Glaciimonas sp. CA11.2: one gene and its partners. The protein of the gene in region 1 interacts with the protein of each later gene in a pairwise test. Links are inferred from orthologs where the notes say so. Each region holds a gene or a part of one and is shown on either strand. Other genes may lie near its edges.

Evidence for each region.
Region 2: the proteins of rho (region 1) and nusG interact in binary tests that used the Escherichia coli proteins (3 or more experiments, as listed by UniProt). The link is inferred for Glaciimonas sp. CA11.2 from one-to-one orthologs.
Region 3: the proteins of rho (region 1) and hfq interact in binary tests that used the Escherichia coli proteins (3 or more experiments, as listed by UniProt). The link is inferred for Glaciimonas sp. CA11.2 from one-to-one orthologs.

The regions. Positions count from the first base shown.
Region 1 is NZ_JAVIWL010000001.1:720,957-724,044, reverse strand. What follows is about bases 49-2,977. They hold rho (transcription termination factor Rho), read right to left. Parts: upstream 2,180-2,977; coding sequence 917-2,179; downstream 49-916. Other genes in these bases: trxA (thioredoxin TrxA), read right to left, coding at 2,351-2,677; RGU75_RS03065 (MFS transporter), read right to left, coding at 49-468. Also shown: more of RGU75_RS03065, read right to left, coding at 1-48; RGU75_RS03050 (PD-(D/E)XK nuclease family protein), read left to right, coding at 3,034-3,088. UniProt on the Escherichia coli protein: Facilitates transcription termination by a mechanism that involves Rho binding to the nascent RNA, activation of Rho's RNA-dependent ATPase activity, and release of the mRNA from the DNA template.
Region 2 is NZ_JAVIWL010000001.1:1,425,653-1,428,763, reverse strand. What follows is about bases 18-2,969. They hold nusG (transcription termination/antitermination protein NusG), read left to right. Parts: upstream 18-1,201; coding sequence 1,202-1,738; downstream 1,739-2,969. Other genes in these bases: rplA (50S ribosomal protein L1), read left to right, coding at 2,391-2,969; rplK (50S ribosomal protein L11), read left to right, coding at 1,960-2,391; secE (preprotein translocase subunit SecE), read left to right, coding at 750-1,130; tuf (elongation factor Tu), read left to right, coding at 18-495. In the rest of the region: more of tuf, read left to right, coding at 1-17; more of rplA, read left to right, coding at 2,970-3,086. UniProt on the Escherichia coli protein: Part of the processive rRNA transcription and antitermination complex (rrnTAC). The complex forms an RNA-chaperone ring around the RNA exit tunnel of RNA polymerase (RNAP).
Region 3 is NZ_JAVIWL010000001.1:3,615,335-3,618,366, reverse strand. Bases 146-3,018 are described here. They hold hfq (RNA chaperone Hfq), read right to left. Parts: upstream 1,764-3,018; coding sequence 1,527-1,763; downstream 146-1,526. Other genes in these bases: der (ribosome biogenesis GTPase Der), read right to left, coding at 1,888-3,018; hflX (GTPase HflX), read right to left, coding at 357-1,487; hflK (FtsH protease activity modulator HflK), read right to left, coding at 146-317. In the rest of the region: more of hflK, read right to left, coding at 1-145; more of der, read right to left, coding at 3,019-3,032. UniProt on the Escherichia coli protein: RNA chaperone that binds small regulatory RNA (sRNAs) and mRNAs to facilitate mRNA translational regulation in response to envelope stress, environmental stress and changes in metabolite concentrations.

The DNA of each region.
Region 1 (3,088 bases):
CGATTGCCAACTAACATAAAATCCCTTGCGACCGGGAGTTGCCATTTCGGACAGGTAGACAGAAACGCCGCCAAGTTCAACACCAGCAGAAAAGCCCTGGAGAAGGCGACCGACTAACACCAGAAATGGAGCCAGATAGCCGATGGTGGCGTAGCCAGGAACAAAGGCGATCAGCATGGTGCCGATTGCCATGAGTGCGAGGGTAACGATCAACCCTTTGCGTCGGCCAATGCGGTCAACGTATGCACCCAGAATGATTGCTCCTAAAGGACGCATCAAAAATCCTGCGCCAAAGGTCATAAAAGTCAGCATCAGTGATGCAAATTCATCACTCGCAGGAAAAAAGGTCTTTGCGATGTACGTTGCGTAGAACCCAAAGAGGAAAAAATCGAACATTTCCATGAAGTTACCGCTGGTAACGCGCAGGACGGTAGCGACTTTTGATGGGCTGGACTTGGTGATTGTCATGTTTTTTCCGCCAGAAAATTAAAGTTGAAGATTAGTATTGTTGTTTTACTTAGCCGTTGGGAATACCGAGGCCAAGAGGTGAGTTTTCGATCTTCAAATGAGGATATTGTTTAACGAGTAATGCGAGGATGGCATTCTTGAACTTCTTAAGGTCTCTTGCTGTTAGTTATTTGTTAATTAAAACTGCGTGTTTGCACGTTCCATAATTCTGTTCTCATCGGTCGATTATGTCTACAGGCAATAGAAAAAATTGCTTGGGTTTAAGAGTTTTTTAGCCGCTCTTCATGGCCTCAGGCCGATTTGGTAAAATGTTGGTTAGCAGATTGCAGTTACAAAAAAGGGTCCGGCAAGCTTTCGCATGTCAGACCCTTTACACATTTTGCTTCAATTGTTTCGATTTGAGCTTATTGTCATCAGTTATGACGAAGGCCCAAATTGATCCAATTGATTAGTTACCGCGTCGCATCATGTCGAAGAATTCCAGATTGGTCTTCGTTGATTTGATTTTGTCGAGGATGAATTCCATCGCTTCGATTTCATCCATGCTATACAGCAACTTGCGCAATACCCAGATTTTTTGCAGCTGATCTGGCTTGATTAGCAATTCTTCACGGCGGGTGCCGGATTTGTTCAGATTAATCGACGGATAAACGCGTTTTTCTGCAAGGCGACGCTCAAGGTGGACCTCCATGTTACCGGTACCTTTGAACTCTTCGTAAATCACGTCATCCATGCGGCTACCGGTTTCGATAAGCGCCGTTGCGATGATGGTCAGCGAGCCGCCTTCTTCGATGTTACGGGCCGCGCCAAAGAAACGTTTTGGACGTTGTAGTGCATTTGCATCAACACCACCGGTCAATACCTTGCCGGAAGCAGGGATCACGGTATTGTAAGCACGGGCCAGACGGGTGATCGAATCCAGCAGAATCACAACGTCTTTTTTCATCTCAACGAGGCGCTTGGCTTTTTCAAGCACCATTTCAGCAACCTGAACGTGGCGAGTTGCGGGTTCATCGAAAGTCGACGCGACGACTTCACCGCGCACTGAGCGCTGCATTTCGGTCACTTCTTCAGGACGCTCGTCGATCAGCAAGACGATCATCACAGTGTCGGGATGGTTGGTCGTAATCGCATGCGCAATGTGTTGCAGCATGACCGATTTACCGGATTTTGGCGATGCCACCAACAAACCGCGTTGGCCTTTACCGATAGGCGCGATCATATCGATGATGCGACCCGTAATGTTTTCTTCACCGCGCATATCGCGCTCTAGCGGAAGTGGCTTGTTCGGATGCAGTGGCGTCAGGTTTTCAAACAGAATGCGGTGTTTCGACGCTTCTGGTGATTCGCCGTTGACCTTGTCAACTTTGACCAGTGCGAAATAGCGTTCGCCATCTTTCGGTGTGCGGACCTCGCCTTCAATCGAATCGCCGGTGTGTAAATTGAAACGGCGGATTTGTGAGGGCGAGATATAAATGTCGTCAGTGGACGCCATGTAACTGGCGTCGGGCGAGCGCAGAAAGCCAAAGCCATCAGGCAGGACTTCAAGCGCGCCATCGCCAAAAATTTGTTCTCCTGATTTCGCGCGTTTTTTCAAAATGGCGAACATCAGTTCTTGTTTGCGCAAGCGCGCGGCGTTATCAATGTCTAGGCCAATTGCCATTTCTAGCAGTGCTGAGACGTGTAGCGCCTTTAATTCGGATAAATGCATAGTATATGAGTATCCCGGGGTGGGAATTGTCTGGTGGGGGAGGGGACTTCGTGGTGTGAGTAGTATCTTGCTTGTACTGTGTCTCTACATTACTCGTACTTAAATTGTACTGTATCTCTGAAAATATAAGCGGCGGCGCGGGCGCACCACCGCAATGTCGACTAGTTTACATCAAATATTGCTATCGATGAAAGATGTTAACTGCCCTTTTGCTAAAGCGCCTACCTTTTGAGCAGCGGCAACACCATTTTTGAACAGAATCAACGTTGGAATACCGCGAATACCAAATTTGGCAGGTACTGCCTGATTGGCATCAACGTCCATCTTGGCGATCAGGATTTTGCCGTCGTATTCTTTGGCGACTTCTTCCAGAATGGGTGCAATCATTTTGCATGGACCACACCATTCGGCCCAAAAATCGACCAATACGGGTTTGTCTGATTTAAGCACATCTAGTTCAAAGGATGCATCGGTAATATGTTTAATGTTTTCGCTCATGAGTTCCTCTGGAAGAGGGAAAAAAAATGATTGTGTACCAAGTCAACTTATCTGTTCACCTGGGCGGCTTACCTGCGTTGGATCCCGCGTTGGGTCCCTATTCTAATGAATAAGTGGGGGCGCCGTGCGGGACTTCAAGTTTTGCGGGTGTGATTAGATGGTGTTGCGGCGGGGTGTTCGTTAAATCATAACCGATTTTAATAAAAAGGGGAGACTACGATCTTCTTTTTTTGCTTATTTTTTACTTATATTCACCGATTGCTCGCATAAAATGCAAAACAATTGTTGCTAAAACGAGCAGCACCGCAGATTTCTTGCGTGGCTGGCTTCATCCACACCTTATTTTTTGTGAGTCCATGTTGCCACCGTCTTTATTAAAATCCCGCTTGACGTTGCACTCTATTCCGCCTT
Region 2 (3,111 bases), 700 kb from region 1 along the record:
CGTGGTATTGTGAAAGTTGGCGAAGAGCTGGAAATCATCGGCATCCGCGACACACAAAAAACGACCTGTACTGGTGTTGAAATGTTCCGTAAGTTGCTAGACCAAGGTCAAGCTGGCGATAACGTCGGTGTGTTGTTGCGCGGTACCAAGCGTGAAGACGTTGAGCGTGGTCAAGTCTTGGCCAAGCCAGGTTCGATCAAGCCACACAAGCATTTCACTGGCGAGATCTATGTGTTGTCGAAAGATGAAGGCGGCCGTCATACACCGTTCTTCAACAACTATCGTCCACAGTTCTATTTCCGTACCACGGACGTCACTGGTTCGATCGCTTTGCCAGAAGGCAAAGAAATGGTCATGCCGGGCGATAACGTGTCGATCACTGTGATGTTGATCAACCCAATCGCGATGGAAGAAGGCTTGCGCTTCGCTATTCGTGAAGGTGGTCGTACAGTTGGCGCGGGTGTTGTTGCCAAGATCCTGCCAGATCCACAATAAGTTAGCTGAACGCGCCGCAATTCTGGATTTATCCGTCTTGCGGCGTTGATGTCTCAGCAAATAGTGGTTGTAAAAGTAGTGAGTAGTAGAGTCTAGAGTGAGTTAAGAAGCCAGATAACTCATGGTAATGTTAAGCGTTAGGGGTGTAGCTCAATTGGCAGAGCGCCGGTCTCCAAAACCGGAGGTTGGGGGTTCGATGCCCTCCGCCCCTGCCACCGATTTAGGTGTAGGGTACTGAAAGTATAAATCCAAGTATGTCTAACCACCCTGTGCAAACAGTCAGCCCATCCGGCGACAAGCTCAAAGTAGTATTGGCAGTATTAGCTGTCGTTGCCGGCATAGTCGGCTTTTATTTTTTGTCGGACAAGCCAAGCTTGGTACGTGCAAGCGTTTTGGTCGCCGGTTTGCTTGTGGCGATTGCCTTGGCATGGACCTCGACGCAAGGTCGTGGTTTTCTGAGTTTCGCGAAAGAAGCTATACGCGAAACTAAAAAGGTGGTCTGGCCTACCCGCAAAGAAGCGATGCAAATTACTGCAATCGTATTTGTCTTTGTTCTGGTGATGGCAATTTTCCTATGGGGCACCGATAAGCTCCTCGAGGTTTTGTTGTACGACGTGATTCTGGGTTGGAAATAATAATGAGCGAAAGCACACAAGACGACGCACAAGCAACGCCGGTCGATGTAACGACACCGGCGTCTGCGCCTATGGGCAAGAAGCGCTGGTATGTTGTGCACGCCTATTCTGGTATGGAAAAAAGCGTCATGCGTGCGCTCACCGAGCGTGCTGAACGTGCCGGTATGCAAGATCAGTTTGGCCAGATTTTGGTGCCAACTGAAGAAGTAATTGAAGTCAAGAACGGTCAAAAATCTGTCACCGAGCGTCGCTTCTTTCCTGGCTATGTTCTGGTTGAAATGGAAATGACTGACGAAACATGGCATTTGGTCAAGAATACGAATAAAGTTACCGGTTTTATTGGTGGCAAGTCAAACAAGCCGACTCCAATTCCACAGCACGAAGTCGACAAAATCATGCAGCAAATGCAAGATGGTGTCGAGAAGCCGCGTCCAAAGGTATTGTATGAAGTCGGCGAGTTAGTGCGTATTAAAGATGGTCCGTTTACAGATTTCAACGGTAACGTTGAAGAAGTGAACTACGAAAAATCGCGCGTGCGCGTGACGGTCACCATTTTTGGTCGTGCCACACCGGTCGAGCTGGAATTTGGGCAGGTCGAAAAAGTTTAATTTTTGAGTCGAATGTTGTTAATCGTCGCAAGGAATGCAGGGCTCGGAAGCAAAGAATTAGTAATACAGAAGTGAGTATTAGAGAAATTTTAGGATGCGCCCAGCGAAGCGCAGTAAGTTCGAAGAACTTGTCAATTCGCTGTTATTAGTAAGAGAGGAGCCCAATTAGGTCAGGCAACTGAGCGAAAAGGCGCTAACACTCAACCAACGTAGGAGCCATCATGGCAAAGAAAATTATTGGTTTTATCAAGCTGCAAGTTCCAGCTGGTAAAGCAAACCCGTCCCCTCCGATCGGTCCAGCACTGGGTCAGCGCGGTCTTAACATTATGGAGTTCTGCAAAGCGTTTAACGCCCAGACTCAAGGTGTTGAGCCAGGTCTGCCAATTCCAGTTGTGATCACAGCATTTGCGGATAAGTCCTTCACGTTCATCATGAAGACGCCTCCTGCAACTATTTTGATCAAAAAAGCAGCTGGTATCACTAAGGGTTCGGCTAAGCCGCATACCGATAAGGTCGGCTCGATTACTCGTCAACAAGCAGAAGATATCGCTACTCAGAAGAAGCCCGACCTCACTGGTGCTGATCTGGAAGCTGCCGTGCGTACTATCGCCGGTTCCGCTCGTTCGATGGGCATCACGGTAGAGGGTCTGTAATGGCTAAGTTAACTAAACGCGTAAAAGCAATCAAAGCAAAAATTGACAGCACCAAGGCTTATCCATTCGATAACGCCATTGTTTTGATCAAAGAATGCGCAACTGCTAAATTCAATGAGTCAATCGATGTCTCCGTCCAATTGGGCGTTGATGCAAAGAAATCGGATCAAGTTGTCCGTGGCTCCGTCGTATTACCAGCTGGTACAGGCAAGAGTGTTCGTGTTGCTGTTTTTGCCTCAGGCGAAAAAGCTGAACAAGCTAAAGCAGCGGGTGCAGATATTGTTGGTATGGAAGACCTGGCTGAGCAAATTAAAGCCGGTAACATGCCTTTCGATATCGTTATCGCTTCGCCAGACACAATGCGTATCGTTGGTACTCTGGGTCAAATCCTAGGGCCACGTGGCCTGATGCCTAACCCAAAAGTCGGTACTGTTACTCCTGACGTTGCTACTGCAGTTAAAAATGCGAAAGCTGGTCAAGTGCAATACCGTACCGACAAAGGCGGTATCATTCACGCAACAATCGGTCGTAAATCGTTCAGCGATGCTGATCTGAAATCGAACCTGTTGGCACTGATCGATGCATTAGCTAAAGCTAAGCCAACAACCAGCAAAGGTGTTTACCTGCGCAAGGTTTCGCTGTCTTCAACGATGGGTGCTGGTATCCGCGTTGAGCAAGCAAGCTTGGTTGCTTAATTACTGAATCAAGTCCTTATGGCGC
Region 3 (3,032 bases), 2.9 Mb from region 1 along the record:
AAACCGCTAGCCAACCAAAGGAAAGCAACGATGACGGCGATAACGCCCGCGCCAACACCAGCGCTTTTCCCTGTAGGAAAACCACTGCCTCCGCCATTAGAATCACCGCCACCGCTGCCACCGCCATTTTTTTTGTTACCAAAAAAGCGATTTATACGTTGGTTAAAATCGCGCCATAGCTGGTCGAGATCTGGAGGGCCATTGTTCGGCTTTTTGCCGTCGTTGTTTTGTTGGTTGTCATTTTGCGAATTACGACCCCACTGCGGGTCGTTTAGCGAAAATTTGACACCAAGTTTTTTTAATATAGAACCAAGCATTCGATCGTGATCCGGTATAGAAATAGGTTGGAATGCTCGTTAGAGGCGTTTTAACTGCAAATCTTGGGTATTCTCACCTTGGTGTTGCTCGACCCTCGCCGCGTTGCTATCTGTTACAAATTCAGTAATAGCCTGACGCATTAAATTAAGACCGGCGCCAGTTTGAGCACTTACAAAAACACGCTGGATTTTATCATACTCGTTACGCTCTATCCCCGGCTCCAACTCAGCGGCATCAATCTTGTTCCACACCAAAATCTGCGGAATATGATCAGCACCGATCTCTTTCAAGACTAAATTAACTTGCTCGATCTGTTCCAATCTGGTCGGACTGGCAGCATCTACAACATGTAACAACAAATCTGCATGGATTGTTTCTTCAAGCGTTGCCCTGAACGCGGCGACCAATTGATGCGGTAACTCACGAATAAAACCTACAGTATCCGAAATCACTGCATTGGCACCTTCCCCAAGGTAAATTTTTCGTGAAGTCGTATCCAACGTCGCGAATAATTGATCTGCCGCGTACACGCCGGCTTTGGACAAGGCATTGAACAACGTCGATTTTCCCGCATTAGTATAACCAACCAGAGAAATTGAAGGAACGTTACTGCGCCCACGTGCGCGCCGTTGCGTAGCATGTTGTCGATGTAATTTCTCTAACCGACCACGCAATGCCTTAACACGGTCCCCGATCAGACGACGATCAGTTTCAAGTTGCGTTTCGCCGGGGCCACGTAGACCAATCCCCCCTTTTTGACGCTCCAGATGGGTCCAGCCTCGAATAAGGCGCGTCGCCAAATGTTGAAGTTGCGCTAACTCAACCTGCACTTTACCCTCGTGACTCTTAGCACGTTGGGCAAAAATGTCCAAAATCAAGCTCGTCCGATCAAGTACACGCACTTTTAATACGCGCTCAAGATTGCGTTGCTGTGCAGGGGACAGTGCATGATTAAAAATAACGATCTCTAGCTCATCATCATGCACAGCATCGGCAACTTCCTGCGCCTTGCCTGAACCGACGAATAACGCGGCATCCGGCGCCCCTCGCCTTCCGGTGATGGTGATGATTGGCATCGCCCCCGCCGATTTTGCGAGCAAGGATAGTTCTTCCAGACTTGCGGCAAAGTCACCTTTGCCGAAGTCCACGCCGACTAGTGCGGCGCGCATGGGAGGAGTCGAATAGCTGCCCAAACTGACAGCGATTGATTATTCTGCGTCTGCTTCAAGATTAAGCGTCACAGCCCGTGCAGGAACAACAGTCGAAATCGCGTGCTTGTATACCATTTGCGTGACGGTATTGCGTAAGAGCACAACGTATTGATCAAACGATTCAATATGACCTTGCAGCTTAATACCGTTTACTAAATATATCGAAACCGGAACGTGCTCTTTACGTAAGGCGTTCAGAAACGGGTCTTGTAACAATTGCCCTTTATTACTCATGGCTACTCCACTATGTTGTTGTGATTAGAAGTCAAACAGACCCCGCCTTATTTGACGGAGCTTCTATGTATGACTCGGTGGTGTATGACGAATGTAAACGATTTCTCACATTACTGCCAACGAACTATTTTACCGGACGTGCAAACGGGTTTTTCCCCGACTTGAACTCGATACGTAATGGAGTCCCAATTAGTGAAAAAGTTTCACGAAAGTATTTTTCAAGATAACGCCTGTAGTTGGCATCAATCGCTTCGAGTGAATTGCCGTGTATCACGACGATCGGCGGGTTCATACCACCCTGATGCGCATAGCGCAGTTTAGGACGGATTGAGCCCTTACGTCGCGGCTGCTGATGCTCGACGGCTTCCAGCAATGCCCTTGTTAGTTTCGGCGTTGTCAAATTCGACATCGCGGCAGCGTACGCAGCATCGACAGACTTCATCAACGGTGCAATACCGGTAGACTTCAAAGCTGATATGTAATGAAATTTTGCAAAAGAGAGAAAATTCAGTTTGCGATCAAGATCAATTTTAATTTCATCGCGGCGCTCGCTGGTTAAGCCATCCCATTTGTTAATGCCGACCACCAACGCACGACCTGTTTCCAAAATGAAACCCGCGATATGCGCATCTTGTTCAGATATGTCTTGTTGCGCATCAAGTAGTAACAACACCACATTCGCTTCGGATATCGACTGAAGCGTTTTCACGACCGAAAATTTCTCAATTGCTTCGAAAACCTTACCACGCCGACGAATTCCGGCGGTATCGATTAACGTATATTGGGTGCCATCACGCTCAAAAGGAATTTCAATAGAGTCGCGAGTTGTTCCCGGCATGTCGAACGCAATTACGCGCTCTTCTCCCAGCAAGGTGTTAACTAACGTTGACTTACCGACGTTAGGACGACCTACAATCGCAATTTTGATACTTCTCTCATTGCTGACCGGCTCTTCAACTTCTGGAGGACGCTGCGCAAAAGCAAGATCAAGCGACTCTTCCACCAGATCCGCAACACCATCACCATGGGCAGCAGAAATGACATACGGATCGCCCAAGCCTAACTCATAAAACTCTGCCGTGACGGAGGTGTACTTCATTCCCTCAGATTTATTCACGACCAGCATGACTGACCGGCCCGACTTGCGTAGAAAATCGGTGATGGTCTTATCGTGTGGCGTCAATCCTTGGCGGCCATCTACGATAAAAATGACAACGTCAGCCTCGGCCACCGCTTGTTTGGTCTGCTTTGCCATTTCATGCATGATGC